2 regions of the Nonomuraea sp. C10 genome follow, and region 2 is predicted to be linked to the other one. Evidence: riboswitches for the same ligand, from Rfam matches in the RefSeq annotation. Region 2 holds a riboswitch; the other holds the start of a gene.
The links. A riboswitch is a leader RNA that binds a small molecule or an ion and turns the genes downstream of it on or off. The one in region 2 is predicted to bind glycine.
Positions count from the first base shown of each region.

Region 1: linked by a shared signal. The riboswitch ahead of gcvT (glycine cleavage system aminomethyltransferase GcvT) and the one ahead of gcvP (aminomethyl-transferring glycine dehydrogenase) in region 2 are both predicted to bind glycine.

Region 1 is NZ_VPFF01000001.1:6,293,115-6,303,362, forward strand. It holds gene FR742_RS28820 (glutamine synthetase family protein) at 1-259, shown strand, start outside; gene FR742_RS28825 (aldehyde dehydrogenase) at 304-1,596, shown strand; gene FR742_RS28830 (3-oxoacyl-ACP reductase) at 1,601-2,365, shown strand; gene FR742_RS28835 (gamma-glutamyl-gamma-aminobutyrate hydrolase family protein) at 2,362-3,090, shown strand; glycine riboswitch at 3,108-3,205, shown strand; gene gcvT (glycine cleavage system aminomethyltransferase GcvT) at 3,336-4,427, shown strand; gene gcvH (glycine cleavage system protein GcvH) at 4,424-4,813, shown strand; gene FR742_RS28850 (L-serine ammonia-lyase) at 4,871-6,247, shown strand; gene FR742_RS28855 (hypothetical protein) at 6,274-6,783, opposite strand; gene FR742_RS28860 (DUF6286 domain-containing protein) at 6,783-7,382, opposite strand; gene FR742_RS28865 (amino acid deaminase/aldolase) at 7,521-8,711, shown strand; gene FR742_RS28870 (DUF3618 domain-containing protein) at 8,742-9,071, opposite strand; gene bcp (thioredoxin-dependent thiol peroxidase) at 9,184-9,657, shown strand; gene FR742_RS28880 (HNH endonuclease signature motif containing protein) at 9,721-10,203, shown strand; tRNA gene FR742_RS28885 (tRNA-Leu) at 10,194-10,248, shown strand, end outside.
Region 2 is NZ_VPFF01000001.1:3,850,478-3,860,725, reverse strand. It holds gene FR742_RS17715 (hypothetical protein) at 1-412, shown strand, start outside; gene FR742_RS17710 (phosphoribosylanthranilate isomerase) at 423-1,016, shown strand; gene FR742_RS17705 (GNAT family N-acetyltransferase) at 1,080-1,841, shown strand; gene FR742_RS17700 (CDP-alcohol phosphatidyltransferase family protein) at 1,905-2,486, shown strand; gene FR742_RS17695 (mannose-1-phosphate guanyltransferase) at 2,490-4,991, shown strand; gene FR742_RS17690 (FHA domain-containing protein) at 5,249-5,761, shown strand; gene FR742_RS17685 (MerR family transcriptional regulator) at 5,785-6,411, shown strand; gene FR742_RS17680 (bifunctional nuclease family protein) at 6,518-6,988, shown strand; gene FR742_RS17675 (MerR family transcriptional regulator) at 7,137-7,757, shown strand; glycine riboswitch at 7,809-7,900, shown strand; gene gcvP (aminomethyl-transferring glycine dehydrogenase) at 8,055-10,248, shown strand, end outside.

The DNA of each region.
Region 1 (10,248 bases), 2.4 Mb from region 2:
CGCGGCCGGCCTGCACGGCATCGACGGGGAGCTGGAGCTGGAGGAGGCGTTCGAGGGCAACGCCTACACCTCCGGCGCCGAGACCGTGCCGCACACCCTGCGCGACGCTCTGGCCCTGTTCGAGGGTTCCAAACTGGCCGGGGAGGAGTTCGGGGAGGACGTGGTGGCCCACTACGCCAACAACGCGCGGGTCGAGCTGGCCGCCTTCGACGCGGCGGTGACCGACTGGGAGATGTTCCGGGGATTCGAGCGCCTGTGAAGATCATCAATCCGGCGACGGAGCAGGTCGTGGCCGAGGTCGAGATGGCCGGGGCCGCCGCGGTCGACGAGGCCGTGGCCAGGGCCGCGAAGGCCTACCGGGAGTGGCGCGAGGTGGCCCCGGGCGACCGGGCGCGGCTGCTGCGCGGCTTCGCCGACCTGGTCGACGCGCACGCCGAGGAGCTGGCGATGCTGGAGGTGGCCAACGCCGGCCACCCCGTCGGCAACGCCCGCTGGGAGGCGGCCGCCGTCCGCGACGTGCTCCACTACTATTCCGGCGCTCCCGAGCGCAACCACGGCAGGCAGATCCCGGTGCCCGGCGGCGTGGACGTCACGTTCCAGGAACCGCTGGGCGTGGTGGGCGTGATCGTGCCGTGGAACTTCCCGATGCTGATCATGTCGTGGGGCGTCGCGCCGGCCCTCGCGGCGGGCAACACGGTCATCGTCAAGCCCGCCGAGCAGACCCCGCTGACCGCGCTGCGGCTGGCCGAGCTGGCCCTGGCGGCGGGCCTGCCCGAGGGGGTGCTCCAGGTCCTGCCCGGGGCAGGGGAGGTCGCGGGCGCCCGGCTGGTCGAGCACCCCGGCGTCGCCAAGATCGTGTTCACCGGCTCGACCGAGGTGGGCAAGGAGATCGCGGCCAAGGCCGCCGCCCACGTCAAGCGGCTCACGCTGGAGCTCGGCGGCAAGTCGGCCAACATCGTCTTCGCCGACGCCGACGTCGCCAAGGCCGCCGCCGCGGCCCCGTACGCGGTCTTCGACAACAGCGGTCAGGACTGCTGCGCCCGCTCCCGCGTGCTGGTGCAGGAGAGCGTGTACGACGAGTTCCTGGAGCGGTTGTCGGAGGCGGTGCGCGGGCTGCGCGTCGGCGACCCGCTCGACCCCGCCACCGAGATGGGCCCGCTGATCAGCGCCGAGCACCTGGCGCGGGTCCGCGGCTTCGTCGCCGACCCGTACCTGCAAGGTTCGTGCCCGCAGGGCCGCGGCTACTGGTTCCCGCCGACGGTGCTGACCTCGAACGTCACCGACCGGGCGTTCACCGAGGAGATCTTCGGCCCGGTCGTGTCCGTGGTGCCGTTCGCCGGCGAGGCCGACGCGGTCCGCATCGCCAACGACACCCGCTACGGCCTGTCCGGCTCCATCTGGACCCGCGACATCGGCCGGGCGCTGCGGGTGGCCCGCGCGGTCGAGTCCGGCGCGCTCTCGGTCAACTCCAACTCCTCCGTCCGCTACTGGACCCCGTTCGGCGGCTTCAAGGAGTCGGGGCTCGGCCGCGAGCTGGGCCCCGACGCGCTCGCCGCGTTCACCGAGACCAAGAACGTCTTCATCTCAACGGAGTAGCCCTATGCAGCGTTTGCTGGACCGCGTGGCCGTCATCACCGGAGCGGGCAGCGGCATCGGCCTGGCCACCGCGCACCGGTTCGCCGAGGAGGGCGCCAAGGTCGTCTGCGTCGACATCGACGAGGAGGCGGGCGCCAAGGCCGCCACCGAGGTCGGCGGCCTGTTCGTCAAGGCCGACGTGACCAGCGAGGACGACGTGGCGCGGATGTACGAGACCGCGTTCGAGACCTACGGGAGCGTGGACGTCGCGTTCAACAACGCGGGCATCTCGCCGCCCGACGACGACTCCATCCTGGAGACCGGCATCGACGCCTGGCGCCGGGTCCAGGAGGTCAACCTGACCAGCGTCTACCTGTGCTGCAGGCACGCCATCGGCTACATGCGCCGCCAGGGCAAGGGCTCGATCATCAACACCGCCTCGTTCGTGGCCGTCATGGGGTCGGCGACCTCGCAGATCTCCTACACCGCTTCCAAGGGCGGGGTGCTGGCCATGTCGCGCGAGCTGGGGGTGCAGTTCGCCCGCGAGGGCATCCGGGTCAACGCGCTGTGCCCGGGGCCGGTCAACACGCCGCTGCTCCAGGAGCTGTTCGCCAAGGACCCCGAGCGGGCGCAGCGGCGGCTGGTGCACGTGCCGCTCGGCCGCTTCGCCGAGGCATCGGAGATCGCGGCCGCGGCCGCCTTCCTGGCCAGCGACGACGCGTCGTTCATCACGGCGTCGCAGTTCCTGGTCGACGGGGGGATCTCCGGCGCGTACGTGACGCCGCTGTGAGCCGGCCCGTCATCGGTGTCAGCACCTACGTCGAACCCGCGCGGTTCACGGTGTGGGACCTGCCCGTGGCGCTGCTGCCGTACATGTACGTGGAGCAGGTGACGCGGGCGGGCGGGCAGCCGGTGCTCATCCCGCCGGCGGGCGATCCGGCGGCGCTGGTGACCCGGCTGGACGGGCTGATCCTGGCGGGCGGCGGGGACATCGACCCGGACCGGTACGGCGCGTCGCCCCACCCCCACACCGATTACATCCGGAAATTTCGCGACACCGCCGAGTTCGCCCTGATGACCGCGGCCCTGGAAGCCCGGACCCCCTTCCTGGGCGTCTGCCGGGGTCTCCAGGTCCTCAACATCGCCCTCGGCGGCACCCTCCACCAGCACCTGCCTGACGTCGTCGGCCACACCGGCCACTCCCCCGCCCCCGGCCGGTTCGGCCCCCTCCCCGTGCGCCCCACCGCCGGCAGCAAGCTCGCCAAGATCCTCGGCGGCGCCCCGGTCACCGTGCCCCACTACCACCACCAGGCCGTCGACCGCCTCGGCACGGGCCTGACGGTGACGGCCACCTCCGAGGACGGCACGATCGAGGCCGTGGAGCTCGACTCCCACCCGTTCGCCGTCGCCGTCCAGTGGCACCCGGAGGCCGCCGACGACTGCGCACTCTTCGAAGCCCTGGTCACGCACGCCGCGGAGTTCGCGGACGCGACAATTCACCCCGAAGGCCATTAGGCTTGCCACATCACCGTCGAAGCCGTGCGGGAGAGCGCCCTGACAGCCGGTCGGGGCCCCTGAAGGAGCAAGCCCTCCCCGCGAACCTCTCAAGGCAAAGGACCGTACGGCCGAGGTGTCCTCTGGAAAGCAGGTCCGCGCGACCTCGCCGAAGGTGAAAGTCCGGAAAAAAGCCGGGTGAAGCTCTCAGGCACCGACGACAGAGGGGGAGGATCCCGGCATCCGATCCTGTCCTGAGGTGCGACATGTCACGACCGACGCCGCTGAGAGACGTGCACGAGTCTCTCGGCGCCACCCTGACCGACTTCGCCGGCTGGCTCATGCCGCTGCGCTACGGCAGCGAGTCCGCGGAGCACAACGCGGTCCGCCAGGCGGCCGGGCTCTTCGACCTGTCGCACATGGGGGAGATCTTCCTCACCGGCCCGCAGGCGGCGGACGCCCTGGACTACGCCCTGGTGGGGCACCTGTCGGCGCTGGCGACCGGGCGGGCGCGCTACACGATGATCGTCGACGAGCGCGGCGGGGTGCTGGACGACCTCATCGTCTACCGGCTCGGCGACGAGGAGTTCATGGTCGTGGCCAACGCCTCGAACGCGGGCAAGGTCGCGGACGAGCTGATGACCCGTGCCAAGGCGTACGACGCGCGGGTCGAGGACCGCTCCGACGAGTACGCCCTCATCGCCGTCCAGGGCCCGCGCTCCCAGGAGATCCTCGCCACCCTCACCGACGCCGACCTGGCCGGGCTCAAGTACTACACCGGCCTGCCCGGCAGGGTCGACGGGCGGGAGGCGCTCATCGCCCGCACCGGCTACACCGGCGAGGACGGCTTCGAGCTGTTCGTGGCCGTCCAGGACGCGGTGCCGCTGTGGCACGCCCTTACCGCCGCCGGCGAACCGTACGGGCTGAAGCCGGCCGGGCTGTCCAGCCGTGACACGCTCCGCCTGGAGGCGGGCATGCCGCTGTACGGCAACGAGCTGAGCGCGGAGCTGACCCCGTTCGACGCGGGGATGGGCAGGGTGGTGAAATTCGACAAGCCGGGCGACTTCGTGGGCAGGTCGGCGCTGGAGGCGGTCAAGGACACCCCGCCGCGGCGCCGCCTGACCGGGCTGGTCGCGCGCGGCCGCCGGGTGCCCCGCCACGGATACCCGGTGACCAAGGACGGTGCCGTCGTCGGCGAGGTCACCAGCGGCGCGCCCTCACAGACGCTGGGCAAGCCCATCGCGCTGGCCTACGTCGACGCCGGCATCGACGCCGGCGAAGGTCTGGCCGTCGACATCAGGGGCAGGCAAGAACCCGTGGACGTGGTCGAGCTGCCCTTCTACAGGAGGAACAAGTGAGCAACATCCCTGACGACCTGAGCTACACCAAGGAGCACGAGTGGATCTCCGGCCTGGAGGACGGCCTGGTCGCCACGATCGGCATCACGGCCTTCGCCGCCGAGGCCCTCGGTGACGTGGTCTACGTGCAGCTCCCGGAGGTCGGCTCGACCGTGGAAGCCGGGGACTCGATCGGCGAGGTCGAGTCCACCAAGTCCGTGAGCGAGATCTACACGCCTGTCGGCGGCGAGGTGGTCGAGGTCAACCAGACCCTGGTGGACGACCCGTCGCTGGCCAACAGCGACCCGTACGGCGAGGGCTGGATGTTCAAGGTGCGCGCCGACGGCGACGCCGCCGACCTGCTCTCCGCCGAGGAGTACGCCGCCCTCACCTCGGGCGAGTCCTGACCCACCCGCCGGGGCCCGGCACCGGGCCCCGGCCCCGCGCGTGAAAGGCGCACATCAATGGCGATCAGCGTCTTCGACCTCTTCAAGATCGGGATCGGTCCGTCCAGCTCCCACACCGGCGGCCCGATGGCCGCCGCCCACCGGTTCGCGCGCGGCCTGCACCAGGACGGGCTGCTCGGCCGTACGGCACGTGTCGAGGCCATCCTGTACGGCTCCCTCGGCCTGACCGGCAAGGGCCACGGCAGCGACAAGGCCGTCCTGCTGGGCCTGTCGGGCGAGAAGCCCGAGCTGGTGGACGTCGACACCGTGGACGAGCGGCTGGCCGCGATGCGCGAGTCCGGCACGGTCCGGCTGTTCGGCGAGCGGGAGATCCCGTTCGTGATCGGCGAGGACCTGGTGTTCGAGCGGAAGATCTCGCTGCCGGAGCACCCGAACGGCATGCGCTTCACCGCCTACGACGAGGCGGGCGGGAGCCTGCGCGAGAAGGTGTACTTCTCGGTCGGCGGCGGCTTCGTGGTCGACGAGACCGCCACCGGCGCCGGCCGCATCAAGCCGGACGACACGGTCCTGCCCTACCCGTTCACCACCGGCGAGGAGCTGCTCAAGCACTGCTCGGCCACCGGCCTGTCGATCTCCGGGCTGATGCTGGAGAACGAGAAGGCGTTCGGCCTCGGCGAGGACGAGATCCGCGCCCGCGTCCTCGACCTCTGGCGGGTCATGACGGAGTGCGTGCGGCGGGGCATCGCCAAGGAAGGCGTGCTGCCCGGCGGGCTCAAGGTCAAGCGCCGCGCCCACCAGCTGCACCGCCGCCTGCAGGCCGAGTCCGCCGAGAAGGACCCGCTGCAGGCGATGGACTGGGTGTCGCTGTTCGCCCTGGCCGTCAACGAGGAGAACGCCGCCGGGGGCCGCATCGTCACCGCCCCCACCAACGGCGCGGCCGGCATCATCCCCGCCGTGCTCACGTACTACTCCCGCTTCACCCCGAACGCCGACGACGACGGCGTGATCCGCTTCCTGCTGACGGCGGCGGCGATCGGCGTGCTGTTCAAGGAGAACGCGTCCATCTCCGGCGCCGAGGTCGGCTGTCAGGGCGAGGTCGGCTCGGCCTGCTCGATGGCCTCGGCGGGGCTCACCGAGGTCCTCGGCGGCACCCCCGAGCAGGTGGAGAACGCCGCCGAGATCGGCATCGAGCACAACCTGGGCCTGACCTGCGACCCGATCGGCGGCCTGGTGCAGATCCCGTGCATCGAGCGGAACGCGGTCGCCTCCATCAAGGCCATCACCGCGGCCCGCATCGCGCTGCGCGGCGACGGCCGCCACCACGTGTCGCTCGACAAGGCCATCAAGACCATGCGCGACACCGGCAGGGACATGCTCGACAAGTACAAGGAGACCTCGCGCGGCGGCCTCGCCGTGAACGTCATCGAGTGCTGAGACGCTAATCCCAGGCGGCGTGAGGTCTAGCGACGGACGTGGATGCGGACCACCGCGCCCAGCTCGTCGTCGCGGACCTCACGCCGGATGCGGCCGACGATCTCCCGGTCCAGCTTGCCCACCACCGCGCCCACGTCCGCCCCCGGCGGGCAGGAGAGCGAGATCCGCAGCCGGGCCGTGCCTTCCAGCTCGCCGAGCACCCGCACCGCCGCCCGCGACAGCCCTTCCACGTCCTTGAGGCCCACGCAGAGCATCGCCGTGCCCGTGCCGGACCGCGTCCCGAACCGGCCCCAGCCGAGGCTCAGCAGCAGCCACCGGAGCGTCACCAGCGCGAGCACCACCAGCACCAGGGCCACCAGCCACGGCACCCACGGCTGCCCGCTCAGGGCGTCGGCGGTGCGCTCCGGCAGCACCCTGGCCCGCGGCGACAGCCCGCGCAGCTGGCCCTGGCCGCGCAGCCAGGCGAAGCCGCCGGCGATCAGCAGCACCGCGCCCACCACGGCCAGCCCCAGGCGGTTGCCTCCGTACTGCCGCATCACAGCCCCTTCCTGCGCAGCCGCACCACGACCTCACCCGTGCCGAGCGTGCCCAGCCCCGCCAGCCGGTCGCCCACCGCGGTGCCCACCTGCCTGAGCATCGCGCCCGACGACTCGGGGCCGGTCACCACGGTGACCTCGATGCGCCGCCTGCGCAGCCGTACCCTGACCCGGTCCACCCCGTCGGCCTGCCGCGCGACCTCGCGCAGCGTGCGGCGCAGGCCGGAGCGGGTGATGCCGATGACGATCAGCGGGTCCGTGGTCTCCACGGGTACGAGCCTGCACCGGCCCGGCAGCACCGCCAGCAGGAGCAGGCCCACGCCCAGGCCCGCGACCCCCAGCGCGGGCGCCGACAGATCCTTCCACGACGACGCGGACGCCAGCGCGGCGGCCTCGTCGATCGGCACCAGGCCCAGCGGCCGGGCCCACAGGCCCGCGACGATCTCCGCGGCGAGGAGCCCGAGCCCGGCGGTCAGCAGCGCCGCCACGGCCACACCGGCGGGCGTTCTGGCCGGCCGGAGCACCCGGCGGGATCTGCGGACCGGGGAGTCGCGCACCGTGGCGGAGGTACCGGGCAGAAGCTGCTGGAGCGTGGTCATCACAACCATCAGAGGTACACGGGCGAGGCTCCCGCTCGACCGTGTCCCCGCCGCCCGTTTGCAGGATCATTACGGGCCACGCGATCAATGCGAACCAGCCTCATGTTCAATTGCCGGTTATGCCGTTACGCTGCCGGTATGGACGACCGCCAGCGCTACGACCGTGCCACCGCCGCGCTCGAGCCGCCGTTCGCCATCCTCGACCTGGCCGCGATGCGCGCCAACGCCGCGAGCATGGTGCGCCGGGCCGCGGGCAAGCCGATCAGGGTGGCCACCAAATCACTCCGATCCCGGCCGGTGCTGGAGCGGGTGCTGGCCATCGAGGGCTTCCGCGGCCTGATGGCGTTCACCCTCCCCGAGGCGCTCTGGCTCGCGTCCCGAGGCCGCACCGACATCCTCGTCGCCTACCCCACCGCCGACCGGCAGGCCCTCGCCGCCCTGGCCGCGGACGCCGACGCCGCCCGGCACATCACGATCACCGTCGACTCGGCCGACCACCTCGCCTACCTGGACCAGGCGCTCTCCGGAGTCCACCCCCGGCACGAGATCCGGCTCTGCCTCGACATCGACGCCGGCTTCGTCGCCCTCGGCGGCCGGTTCAGGGCCGGCGCGCTGCGCTCCCCCGTCCGCGACGCCGACCAGGCCGCCCGCCTGGCCGCCGACATCGCCAAACGCCCCGGCTACCGGCTGGCCGGACTGCTCGCGTACGAGGCCCAGATCGCCGGCGTCGGCGACGCCCCCCAGAGCGCCGCCTACGGCCGCGTCGTGCGGCTCATGCAGGCCCTCTCGGCCAGAGAGCTCGTGATGCGCCGCGGCCGCATCGTCAACGCCGTCCGCCAGGTCGCCGACCTCGAGTTCGTCAACGGCGGCGGCACCGGCTCCATCGAACGCACCGTACGCGAGAAGGCCGTCACCGAGGTCGCCGCCGGATCCGGGCTCTTCCACCCGAGGTTGTTCGACTTCTACCGCGGCTTCACCGGCCACCCCGCCGCGATGTTCGCGCTCCCCGTCGTGCGCCGTCCCTCACCTGACACCGTGACCGTGCTCGGCGGCGGCTACATCGCCTCCGGCCCTCCGGGGACCGGCCGCGCGCCCCAGCCGTACCTGCCCGCCGGCCTGCGCTACAGCCGCGACGAGGGCGCGGGCGAGGTGCAGACCCCCCTCACCGGCCAGGCCGCCGAGGACCTGCGCGTCGGCGACCGCGTCTGGTTCAGGCACGCCAAGGCGGGCGAGCTGTGCGAGCGCTTCGACACCCTCCACCTCGTCGACGGCGACACCGTCGTGGAATCCGTGCCGACCTACCGCGGCGAGGGCAGGACGTTCCTCTGACCGCTTACCGCCGCCGTGTTCCTTTGACCGCTACCGGCGCCTGCGCCGCCGCCACAGCACCACGGCCGCCCCCAGCACCAGCACCGCGCCCACCCCGATCAGCACCGGGGCCAGATCCGGCGGCTCCTCGTCCCACAGCCGCTCGGGGTCCTGCCCCAGCTCCACCGGCCGCGGCGACATGCCCAGCGCGTCACTCACCTGCGCCACCAGGTTGCCCGCCCTGGTCTTCACGTCCGCCACCGTGCGCTCGGCGACCCGCTTCGGGCTCACCCGGTCGGCGATGGCATCCACCGTCTGCGCCAACTCCGCGCGCGTCCGCGCGATCCGCCGCTCCAGCTCATCAGGATCGGTGTCAGCCATGACTCTCCTTCCGGCGCGCTCCTGCTCGTGACGATCAGTCTGTCAGGTCATCACCCCGGACGGCACGCCAGCCCGGCCGGTAGGTTCTCCAGGAGAACCACGGGAGGACCTGATGACCGAATCCAAGCTCGCGCCCGGCGACGCCGCGCCCGAGTTCACGCTGCCCACCTCCGACGGCGGCAGCGTCTCTCTCGCCGACCACCGCGGCAAGCGCGTGATCCTCTACTTCTACCCCGCCGCCATGACACCCGGCTGCACCAAACAGGCCTGCGACTTCCGCGACAACCTCGGCCGGCTCACCGACGAGGGCTACGTCGTCCTCGGCGTCTCCAAGGACAAGCCCGCCAAACTCGCCAAGTTCGCCGAACGCGACGCCCTGACCTTCCCGCTCCTGTCGGACCCCGAGCTGGAGATCCACAAGGCGTACGGCGCGTTCGGGCTCAAGAAGCTGTACGGCAAGGAGGTCGAGGGCGTCATCCGCTCCACCTTCGTCATCGACCCCGCCGGAAAGATCGAACAGGCGCTGTACAACGTGCGAGCCACCGGCCACGTCGCAAGCCTCAAGAAGAAACTCGGCCTTTCCTGACCAAAAGGACTTCGCTCGTCCGCAAACCCTGAAACTGTCGGCCGGCTTTTCTAGCTTTACGACATGGCCGCTTATCAGAAGTACACGCGAGAGATGCTCGCCGAGGCGGCGGCGACTTCTCTCAGCGTTGCCGACGTGCTCCGCCGCCTCGGCATCAGATGGACCGGCGGCAGTCATGCACACATCAGCCGCCGCTTGAAGCACTTCGCCATCGACACCTCCCATTTCGTGGGGAGGGCGCACGGCAAGGGCAGGAGATCTCCCACTCTGCGCCCCTATCAGGAGATCCTCGTCCTCCGCCCGCCGGCGTCCATCCGCGAGAAGGCGCCCGCGCTGCGCCGGGCGTTGCGGGAAGCCGGGCTGCCCTACGCCTGCGCAGGCTGTAGGATTGACGGCACGTGGCAGGGAAAGCCGCTCACTCTCCATGTCGACCACATCAACGGTGACTGGCTCGACAATCGACAGGAGAATTTGCGATTCCTCTGTCCGAATTGCCATTCTCAGACCGCCAACTTCGCGGGCAAGGGAAAGGCGAAGGGGCCGTAGCCCAATGGCAGAGGCACAGTCTTTAGGTGGCTGGCAGTGTGGGTT
Region 2 (10,248 bases):
TCTCTTCCAGCGCCCGCCCGCCTCGGCCCCCGTCAAGCCGGTCAACGCCGGTCTGCTGTACGCGCTGCGGCTGACGATCATCGCCCAGGCGGCGGGCCTCGTCGTGGCGGGCTCGCTCGCCGGACAGTCGGTCGCCACCGACGGGGCGATGGCCGAGCCCCACGTGATGGCCGGGATGCTCGTCCACCTCGTCGGGCTCCTGCAGATCGTCTTCGCCGTGCTCGTGTGGCGGCCGGGCCGCGGCGCCGGCTGGCCCGCCCTGGCCAGCCTCGCGCTGTTCGTCGCGGGGATGGGCCAGCACTTCACCTGGGAGATGCTCGGCGCCCACCTGCCCAACGGGATCGTCATGTCCGGGCTCGCCACCGCGCTGCTCATCTGGTCGTGGTCGCCGGGAGCGTCCCGCCGCCGCTAACCTCGTTCCTGTGTACGTGAAGATCTGCGGCCTGACCGATCCCGGCCACGTGGCCGCCGCCGTCGAGGCCGGCGCCGACGCCATCGGCTTCGTGCTGACCAGCAGCTCGCGCCGGATCACGCCCGAGCGGGCCGCCGAGCTGGGGGCCCTGGTGCCGCCGGAGGTGCTGACCGTGGGCGTCTTCCGCGGCGAGGACCCCGCCACGGTCCGGGCCGCGGCGCTCGCCGCCGGGGTGCGGGCCGTCCAGCTCCACGGCCACCACCCGCACGGCGACTTCACCGCGCTCAAGGACCTCGGCCGCACCCTGATCAGGGCCGTCGACGCGCGGGCCGACCTGCGGTGCGGCGCCTTCGACGAGAGCATGCTCATCGTCGACGCGCCCCGGGCGGGCTCCGGCGAGCCGTGGGACTGGTCGGCCGTCCGCGGCCGCCCTTCGGGGCAGTGGATGCTCGCGGGCGGCCTGGCGCCGTCCAACGTCGCCGAGGCGATCGCCGCCGCCCGCCCGTGGGGGGTCGACGTCTCCAGCGGCGTCGAGACCGCTCCCGGCGTCAAGGACCCGGCGCTGATCGCCGCCTTCGTCGACGCCGCCCGCGCCGCCTCCTGACGCGCCCTCTCAGGGCGAGATGACGCGCGCTCTCGGAGCGCCATGGGGAACGGAGTCGACGGGATGTCCGGGGAACGCTTACAGAGCGGCGAGCGGGCGCGGGAGTTCCTGCGCGGGTTCGCGCGGCGGCGGGCGCCGCGGGTGGTGCCGGTGCCCTGTGGCTTCGGGGTGCTCGACGATCGCTACGCGGCCTCGTACGACGACAACAAGCTCGTCGTGTGGCACGGCGAGGACCCGCGGGCCGTGCTCGCGGCGGCGGAGGAGGTGCTGGGGGCGCGCGGCCACCGGATGGTGTGCGTGCTCGACGACCGGCTCGGCCGGGAGTTCGCGCCCGCGTTCGCGGCGGCGGGCTACCGGCACGAGGAGAACGTGCTCATGGCCTACTGCGGCGACCCGCCCCGCGTCCCGCACGCCGAGGAGCTCTCCCTGGCGGTGCTGCTGCCCGTGCTGCGCGAGACCTGGCGCGAGACGCTGCCGGACGCCGGCGACGAGGTGATCGAGCAGCTCGCCCGGCGGGCCGAGACCAGACTGCGCGGCGCCGGCCGGGTCGGGTTCCGCGGCGTGCGGACCTCCGGCGGCGAGATCGCCGCCCGCGCCGACCTGTACGTCCACGACGGCGTGGCGCAGATCGAGGACCTGGTGACCGCCGTCCCGCATCGGGGCAGGGGGCACGCACGCGCGCTGATGCTCTCACTCCTGGCGGAGGCCACCGCGGCGGCCGGGCTGGTGTTCCTGGTGGCCGACGCGGGCGACTGGCCCAGGGAGTTCTACGCCCGCCTCGGATTCGCGGAGATCGGCCGCACGCACGACTTCGTCCGCGCCTGACGGCGGGAGCTTGGCCGGATGCGGCCCCGCTGGGCCGGAAGTTCGCGCAGTAGGGTCTGGGGCGTGAGTGAAACTTCCGCCGAGGACCGAATCTGGACGGTTCCCAACCTGCTGAGCTTCCTGCGTCTCCTTGGCGTGCCCGTGTTCCTGTGGCTGGCTCTGGGGCCGCGGGCCGACGGGTGGGCACTCGGGGTGCTCGCGGTGGCCGGGTTCACCGACTGGCTCGACGGGAAGATCGCTCGCGCGTTCAACCAGACCAGCAGGCTCGGGCGGCTGATCGACCCGGCCGCGGACAAGTTGTACGTGTTCGCGACCATCGTGGCGCTGCTGGTGCGGGAGATCATCCCGTGGTGGCTGGTGGCCGTGATCCTGGCCAGGGAAATCTTCGTCGCCTGTTCCTTCCCTGTACTCCGCAAGCATGGATATCGGGCACTTCAGGTGCATTTCCTGGGCAAGGCCGCCATGTTTAACCTCATGTATGCCTTCCCTCTCCTCTTCCTTGCCTCCCACACGGGGTGGTATGCCGAAGTGGCCCGCATCGTCGGGTGGGCGTTCGCGCTGTGGGGAACGGGCCTCTACTGGTGGGCAGGCGTGTTGTACGTGCTACAGGTGCGCCGGCTCGTGACCGCGACCACGAAGGAGTGAGCGGTGAAGGCGGTTGTCATGGCGGGCGGCGAAGGCACCCGGTTGCGGCCGATGACGGCCAACCAGCCCAAACCCCTGCTCCCCGTGGTCAACCGTCCGATCATGGAACATGTGCTGCGCCTGCTCAAACGGCACGGCATCACCGAGACCGTGGTCACGGTGCAGTTCCTGGCCGCGCTGGTGCGCAACTACTTCGGCGACGGCGACGAGCTCGGCATGCGCCTGCAGTACGCGACCGAGGACGTGCCCCTGGGCACCGCGGGGAGCGTGAAGAACGCCGCCGCGCGGCTGCGTGACGACCGCTTCCTGGTCATCTCCGGCGACGCGCTCACCGACATCGACCTGACCGACATGATCCGCTTCCACCGCGACACGGGGGCGCTCGTCACCATCGGGCTCAAGCGGGTGCCGAACCCGCTCGAGTTCGGCATCGTCATCGTCGACGAGGCCGGGCGGGTGCAGCGCTTCCTGGAGAAGCCCACCTGGGGCCAGGTCTTCTCCGACACCGTCAACACCGGCATCTACGTCATGGAGCCCGAGGTGCTGGGCGACGTCCCCACCGGCGAGCCCGCCGACTGGTCGGCCGACGTCTTCCCCAGGCTGCTGGAGCGCGGCGCCCCCATCTACGGCTACGTGGCCGACGGCTACTGGGAGGACGTCGGCAGCCACGACAGCTACCGCAAGGCCCAGGCCGACGCCCTGTCCGGCAAGGTCAGGCTCGACATCGGCGGCTTCGAGGTGTCGCCCGGCGTCTGGGTGGCCGGCTCCGCCTCGGTCGAGCCGGACGCCGTGCTCAAGGGGCCGCTGTTCGTCGGCGAGTACGCCAAGGTCGAGGCCGGCGCCGAGCTGCGCGAGTACACGGTGCTCGGCAACAACGCGGTGGTGCGCGAGGGCGCCTTCCTGCACCGCGCGATCGTGCACGACAACGTCTACCTCGGCCCCGGCACCCACCTGCGCGGCTGCGTGATCGGCAAGGCCACCGACGTGATGAGCGGCGCCCGCATCGAGGAGAACGCGATCATCGGCGACGAGTGCGTCGTCGAGGCCGAGGCGTACGTCTCCAGCGGGGTCAAGATCTACCCGTTCAAGACCATCGAGGCCGGCGCGGTCGTCAACACCAGCGTCATCTGGGAGTCGCGCGGCCAGCGCGGCCTGTTCGGCCCGCGCGGGGTCAGCGGGCTGGTCAACGTCGAGATCACGCCCGAGCTCTGCGTCCGGCTGGCCAGCGCGTACGCCACCACGCTGAAGAAGGGCGAGTACGTCGTCACCTCGCGTGACTCCTCGCTGGCCGCCAGGGCGCTCAAGCGGGCCGTGATCGGCGCGCTCAACGCCAGCGCGATCAACGTCCACGACCTCGAGGCGGCGCCGCTGCCGGTGGCGCGCTTCCACACCGCCAGGGGCACCGCCGCCGGCGGCATCACGCTGCGCACCACCGCCGGCGACCCGCAGAGCGTCGACATCGTCATCATGGACGACCGCGGCGCCGACCTGCCCCCCGGCGCCCAGCGCAAGCTTGAGCGGGTCTTCTCCCGGCAGGAGTTCCGCCGCGCCTTCCCCGGCGAGATCGCCGAGCTGACCTTTCCGGCCAGGGCGGTCGAGGACTACTCGCACGAGCTGCTGGGCCGGGTCGACATGACCGGCGTGCGCGGGATGAAGGTGGTGGCCGACTGCGCGGGCGGCACCTCCTCGCTGGTGCTGCCGCGGTTGCTGGGCCGGGCCGGGATCGAGGTGCTCACCGTCAACGCGGTGCTGGACGACCTGTCGCCCACCGAGACGATCGCCGAGCGCCGGCGCGACCTGCAGCGGCTGTCGGAGCTCGTGAGCTCCTCACGCGCGGCCTTCGGCGTCAGGTTCGACCCGGTGGGGGAGCGCATCGCGCTGGTGGACGAGCAGGGCCAGCTCATCAGCGAGGAGCGGGCGCTGCTGGTGGTCCTCGACCTGGTGGCCGCCGAGCGCAGGGGCGGGCAGGTGGCGCTGCCCGTCACCACCACCCGGGTCGCCGAGCAGGTGTGCCGCTTCCACGGCGTGCAGGTGCGGTGGACCTCGACCGCCGTCGACGCGCTCACCTCAGCCGCCGGCGACCCCGGCATGATCTTCGCCGGCGACGGGCGGGGCGGCTTCGTGGTGCCCGAGTTCAGCCCGGCCATCGACGGGCTGGCCGCGTTCATGAGGCTGCTCGGGCTGGTGGCCCGCACCCGGCTCTCGCTCAGCCAGATCGACGCCAGGATCCCCGAGGCCAAGCTGCTCAAGCGGACGATCCCGACGCAGTGGGCGGCGAAGGGGGCGGTGATGCGCTCGGTCATCGAGGCGGCCGAGTCGAGCGGCGACGGTCACCGGATCGACACCACCGACGGGGTGCGGGTGGTCGGCGACGACGGCAGCTGGGTGCTCATCCTGCCCGCCGCCACCGAACCGGCGACCGACCTGTGGGCGGAGGCGTCGGACGTCGACACCGCGCAGATCCTGCTCGAACGCTGGGCCCAGGTGGTCGAGCAGGCGACATGATCCATAACAGGCCGGATCCTGTCCACGATTTGTCTGGAAGGACCGCAAGATCGTAATGTTAAGACGCGCGGCGGCATGGACCTTCAGGTAGGGGCGGTTGTAACTTTGTCAGCGTCCGAACCTGTCGTCCAGCGCCCCGCCTTGACCTTTGCCGCTGATCAGCGTAAGTTGCGGCATTCGCCAAAACGTGAAGAGCGAAGCGAGGCGCGCCCCGAGCACCGTTGCCGCGACTTCGCGGTAGGAGGCCGAGCCGATCGATGCCGAGCGTCTACTGCACGCAGTGCGGGCATGCCAACCCCGAGGATGCCCGTTTCTGTTCCCGTTGTGGGACCCAGCTGACCAGACCCGAGGTCTCCGGGGACACGACATCGACGATCTCTGTCGCGGGAATAGAGGCGTACGAGGCTGAGACCGGCGACATGCTGCTGGCCGAGCGGGCGCTGGTGGAGCAGCTCCCGCCGGGCGCGGCGCTGCTCACCGTCACCAGGGGGCCCAACCAGGGCAGCCGGTTCCGGCTCGACAAGGAGCTGACCACCACCGGCCGCCACCCGGAGAGCGACATCTTCCTCGACGACATCACGGTCTCGCGCCGTCATGTCGAGTTCTACCGCCATCGCGGCGGCCAGTTCTCGGTGCGCGACGTGGGCAGCCTCAACGGCACCTACGTCAACCGGGAGCGCATCGAGGAGGTCCCGCTCCACTCCGGGGACGAGGTGCAGATCGGCAAGTTCCGGCTGCTGTTCCTGATGCGGACCCCCGCCGGCGCATGAGCTCACAGGCGGCACGCTCGCACATGAGCATCGGGGAGGTGCTCGCCCTGCTGCAGGGCGAGTTCCCCGACGTCACGATCTCCAAGATCCGTTTCCTGGAGGGCGAGGGGCTGATCGAGCCGGAGCGCACCCCGTCCGGCTTCCGCAAGTTCACCCACCTGCACGTCGAGCAGCTGCGCTACATCCTGACCGAGCAGCGCGACCACTACCTCCCGCTGCGCGTGATCAAGGACAAGATGGCCGAGAGCTTCGGCCGCCCCCGCGCGCTGCACGACAAGCAGGAGGTCAAGCTCACCCGGGCCGAGCTGCTGGAGTCCGCGGGGCTCGACGAGGAGACGCTCACCGAGCTGGAGGACTACGGGCTGCTTGCGCCGGTCGCCCGGCGCTACGACGAGGAAGCGCTGAAGATCGCCCGGGCCGTGGGCGGGCTGGCCCGCTTCGGCCTGCACGCCCGTCATCTGCGCGCCGTCAAGGCCGCGGCGGAGCGGGAGGCCGGTCTGGTCGAGCAGACGGTCGCGCCCATACTCAAACGCCGCAAGCCCGGCGCGATCGGTGAGGCCGACGAAGCGGCCAGGGAGCTGTCGGCACTCCTGCTCGACCTCCATGCCGCCCTGCTGCGTACGGGGGTTCGTGGCGTTCTGGGCCGATGAGCGGCCTGCGGGACATTCAGGGCTCGGCGGGTGTTACGTTGAAATGCAGAAGCGGACCAGCGATGACCTGAGCCGGGCCACCGGCCAGTCGAATATGGAGCAGCCCGTGTTGCAGATGGAGGTAGTGGGCGTTCGGGTAGAAATGCCCACCAATCAGCCGATCGTTCTGCTCAAGGAGGCACACGGGGAGCGGTTCCTGCCGATCTGGATCGGCATGACCGAAGCGACGGCCATAGCGCTGGCACAGGCCGACGAGCCGCCGCCCCGGCCGCTCACCCACGATCTTTTCAGGGACGTGCTGAGCGCGCTCGGCGTGGGTCTGCGCGCCGTCAACATCGTCGCTCTGCGTGACGGCATCTTCTTCGCCGACCTCGTGTTCTCCAACGGCGTGGAGGTCAGCGCCCGGCCCTCCGACTCGATCGCGCTGGCGCTGCGCACCGGAGCCCGCATCTTCGCCAGCGAGGAGGTGGTCCAGGAGGCCGGTGTGATCATCCCCGACGACCAGGAGGACGAGGTGGAGAAGTTCAGGGAGTTCCTTGACACGATCTCACCCGAGGACTTCGGCCGGGCGGGGTAGGTATTTCAGTGCATTTACGCTTCACGACGCGCCGAGCCGGATCGTTGACTGAGCATGGTCACGGTCCTACGGTGCAAGTGAAACCCGTGGTCGACCTTTTACGAACCCCCAGATGAGGCCACGGGATGAGAGAAAGCCGGAGGTCCGCGTGGCGGTCAGCAGCGGCGAGGGAAAGACGGCCGGCCAGGAAGATCCGGTGCGGCGCGAGAGTGCGCGGCAGCGTGCCGGAGAACAAGGATTGCTCTTCGACGAGCAGCCTGCCACGCTGCCGGACGACATCGGATACCGCGGGCCGACAGCCTGCGCGGCGGCCGGCATCACCTACAGGCAGCTCGACTACTGGGCGCGCACGGGCCTGGTGGAGCCCACGATAAGAGCCGCGCACGGCTCCGGCTCCCAGCGCCTCTACAGCTTCCGCGACATCCTGGTCCTGAAAGTCGTCAAGCGGCTCCTCGACACCGGAGTCTCCCTCCAGCAGATCCGCACCGCCGTCCAGCATCTGCGCGACCGCGGGGTCGCCGACCTCGCGCAGATCACGCTGATGAGCGACGGCGTCAGCGTCTACGAGTGCACCTCGGCCGACGAGGTCATCGACCTTCTCCAGGGCGGTCAGGGCGTGTTCGGCATAGCGCTCGGCCGGGTCTGGCGCGAGGTCGAAGGATCCCTCGCGGAGCTGCCGGGGGAACGGGCGGCGGTCGTGGACGACGTCCCGGCCGACCATCCCGCTGACGAACTGGCCCGGCGGCGGCGCGCGCGCCGCATCGGGTGACGCCCCGTACCACCCCAATTCGGGTCGAGGCTGTAATCTAGGACATGCTGACGACCCCGTGCGGGAGAGTCCCCGGCACCGCCGGGGCGCCGAAGGAGCAACCCTCCCCGGAATCTCTCAGGCGCCCGTACCGCTCGGGTGAGGCAACTCTGGAAAGCAGGTGCGTCCGCCAGGCGCACTTCACCGACGGTGCAAGCCCCGTAGCGGGGTGAAGCTCTCAGGTCGCCATGACAGAGGGGGAGATCCGGCATACGCCCGCGCCCAGCGCCGGTCTCCACAGCCTCGGGAGGCATCTCCATGACCGACCTGTCAGCACCGCCGTTCTCCAGCAGGCACATCGGGCCCTCAGCGGCCGAGCAGCAGCGCATGCTCGAGGCCGTCGGCTTCGAATCGGTCGCGGACCTGGTCGCGGTGGCCGTGCCCGAGGCCATCAGGGCCAAGGACCGGCTCAAACTGCCGGCCGCCGCGAGCGAGGCCGAGGCCATCGCCGAACTGCGCGCCCTCGCCGGCCGCAACCAGGTGCTCACCTCCATGATCGGCCTCGGCTACCACGACACGGTCACGCCCGCCGTCATCCGCCGCAACCTCCTGGAGAACCCGGGCTGGTACACCGCCTACACCCCGTACCAGCCGGAGATCTCGCAGGGCCGGCTGGAGGCGCTGCTGAACTTCCAGACCGTGGTCTCCGACCTCACTGGCCTGCCCGTCGCCGGGGCGTCCCTGCTCGACGAGGCCACCGCCGCGGCCGAGGGCATGACGCTGGCACGCCGCGCCGGCAAGGCCAAGAGCCCGGTGTTCGTGGTGGACGCCGACACGCTGCCGCAGACCAAGGCCGTGCTGGCCACCCGCGCCGAACCGCTCGGCATCGAGCTCGTCGAGAGCGACCTGACCGGCGACCTGCCCGAATGCTTCGGCGTGCTGGTCCAGTACCCCGGCGCGTCCGGGCGGCTGCGCGACTTCCGCGCCGTGGCCGAGCGGGCGCACGAGGCCGGCGCGCTGGTCGTGGCCGCCGCCGACCTGCTGGCGCTCACGCTCCTGGCCGCCCCGGGCGAGCTCGGCGCCGACATCGCCGTCGGCTCCTCCCAGCGGTTCGGCGTGTCGTTCGGCTACGGCGGGCCGCACGCCGCCTACATGTCCGTACGCGAGGGACTGCAGCGCCAGATGCCCGGCCGCCTGGTCGGGGTGTCGGTCGACGCCGACGGCGCGGCCGCGTACCGGCTGGCCCTGCAGACCCGCGAGCAGCACATCCGCCGCGAGAAGGCCACCAGCAACATCTGCACCGCGCAGGTCCTGCTCGCGGTCATCGCCGGCATGTACGCCGTCTACCACGGGCCCGACGGGCTGCGGCGGATCGCCCGGCGGGTGCACCGGCACGCCGCCGCGCTCGCCGCGGGGCTGCGCGAGGGCGGCGTCGAGGTCGTGCACGCCGAGTTCTTCGACACCGTGCTGGCCCGCGTCCCCGGCCGGGCCGCCGGCATCGTCGCCGCGGCCGCCGAGCGCGGCGTCAACCTGTGGCAGGCCGACGCCGACCACGTCTCCATCGCCTGCGACGAGAAGACCGGCGCCGCCGAGCTCGCCAAGGTGTGGGCGGCCTTCGGCGTCGAGCGCGCGGACGCCGCCCTGGACGCCGTGGACGACGCGCTGCCGTCCTCCCTGCTGCGCGAGTCGGACTTCCTCACCCACCCGGTGTTCAACACCCACCACAGCGAGACCTCGATGCTGCGCTACCTGCGCAGGCTCCAGGACAAGGACATCGCGCTCGACCGTTCGATGATCCCGCTCGGCTCCTGCACGATGAAGCTGAACGCGACCACCGAGATGGAGCCCATCACCTGGCCCGAGTTCGCCGGCATCCACCCGTACGCGCCCGAGGCGCAGGCGCTCGGCTACGGCGAGCTGATCCGCACGCTGGAGGACTGGCTCGCCGAGGTCACCGGCTACGACAAGGTCTCCATCCAGCCGAACGCCGGCTCCCAGGGCGAGTTCGCCGGGCTGCTGGCCATCCGCGCCTACCACCGCGCCAACGGGGACACCGGGCGCGACGTCTGCCTCATCCCGTCGTCCGCCCACGGCACCAACGCCGCCAGCGCCGTCATGGCCGGCATGCGGGTCGTGGTCGTGGCCTGCGACGACGACGGCAACGTCGACCTGGCCGACCTCGACGCCAAGATCGGCAAGCACCGCGACCGGCTGGCCGCCATCATGGTCACCTACCCGTCCACGCACGGCGTCTACGAGGAGACCGTCACGGAGATCTGCGCCAAGGTGCACGACGCCGGCGGCCAGGTGTACGTCGACGGGGCCAACCTCAACGCGCTCGTCGGCCTGGCCAAGCCCGGCGAGTTCGGAGCCGACGTCTCCCATCTCAACCTGCACAAGACGTTCTGCATCCCGCACGGCGGCGGCGGGCCCGGCGTCGGCCCGGTCGCCGTCCGCGCCCACCTCGCCCCCTACCTGCCCGGCCACCCGCTGCGCGACGGCTCGCCCGTCG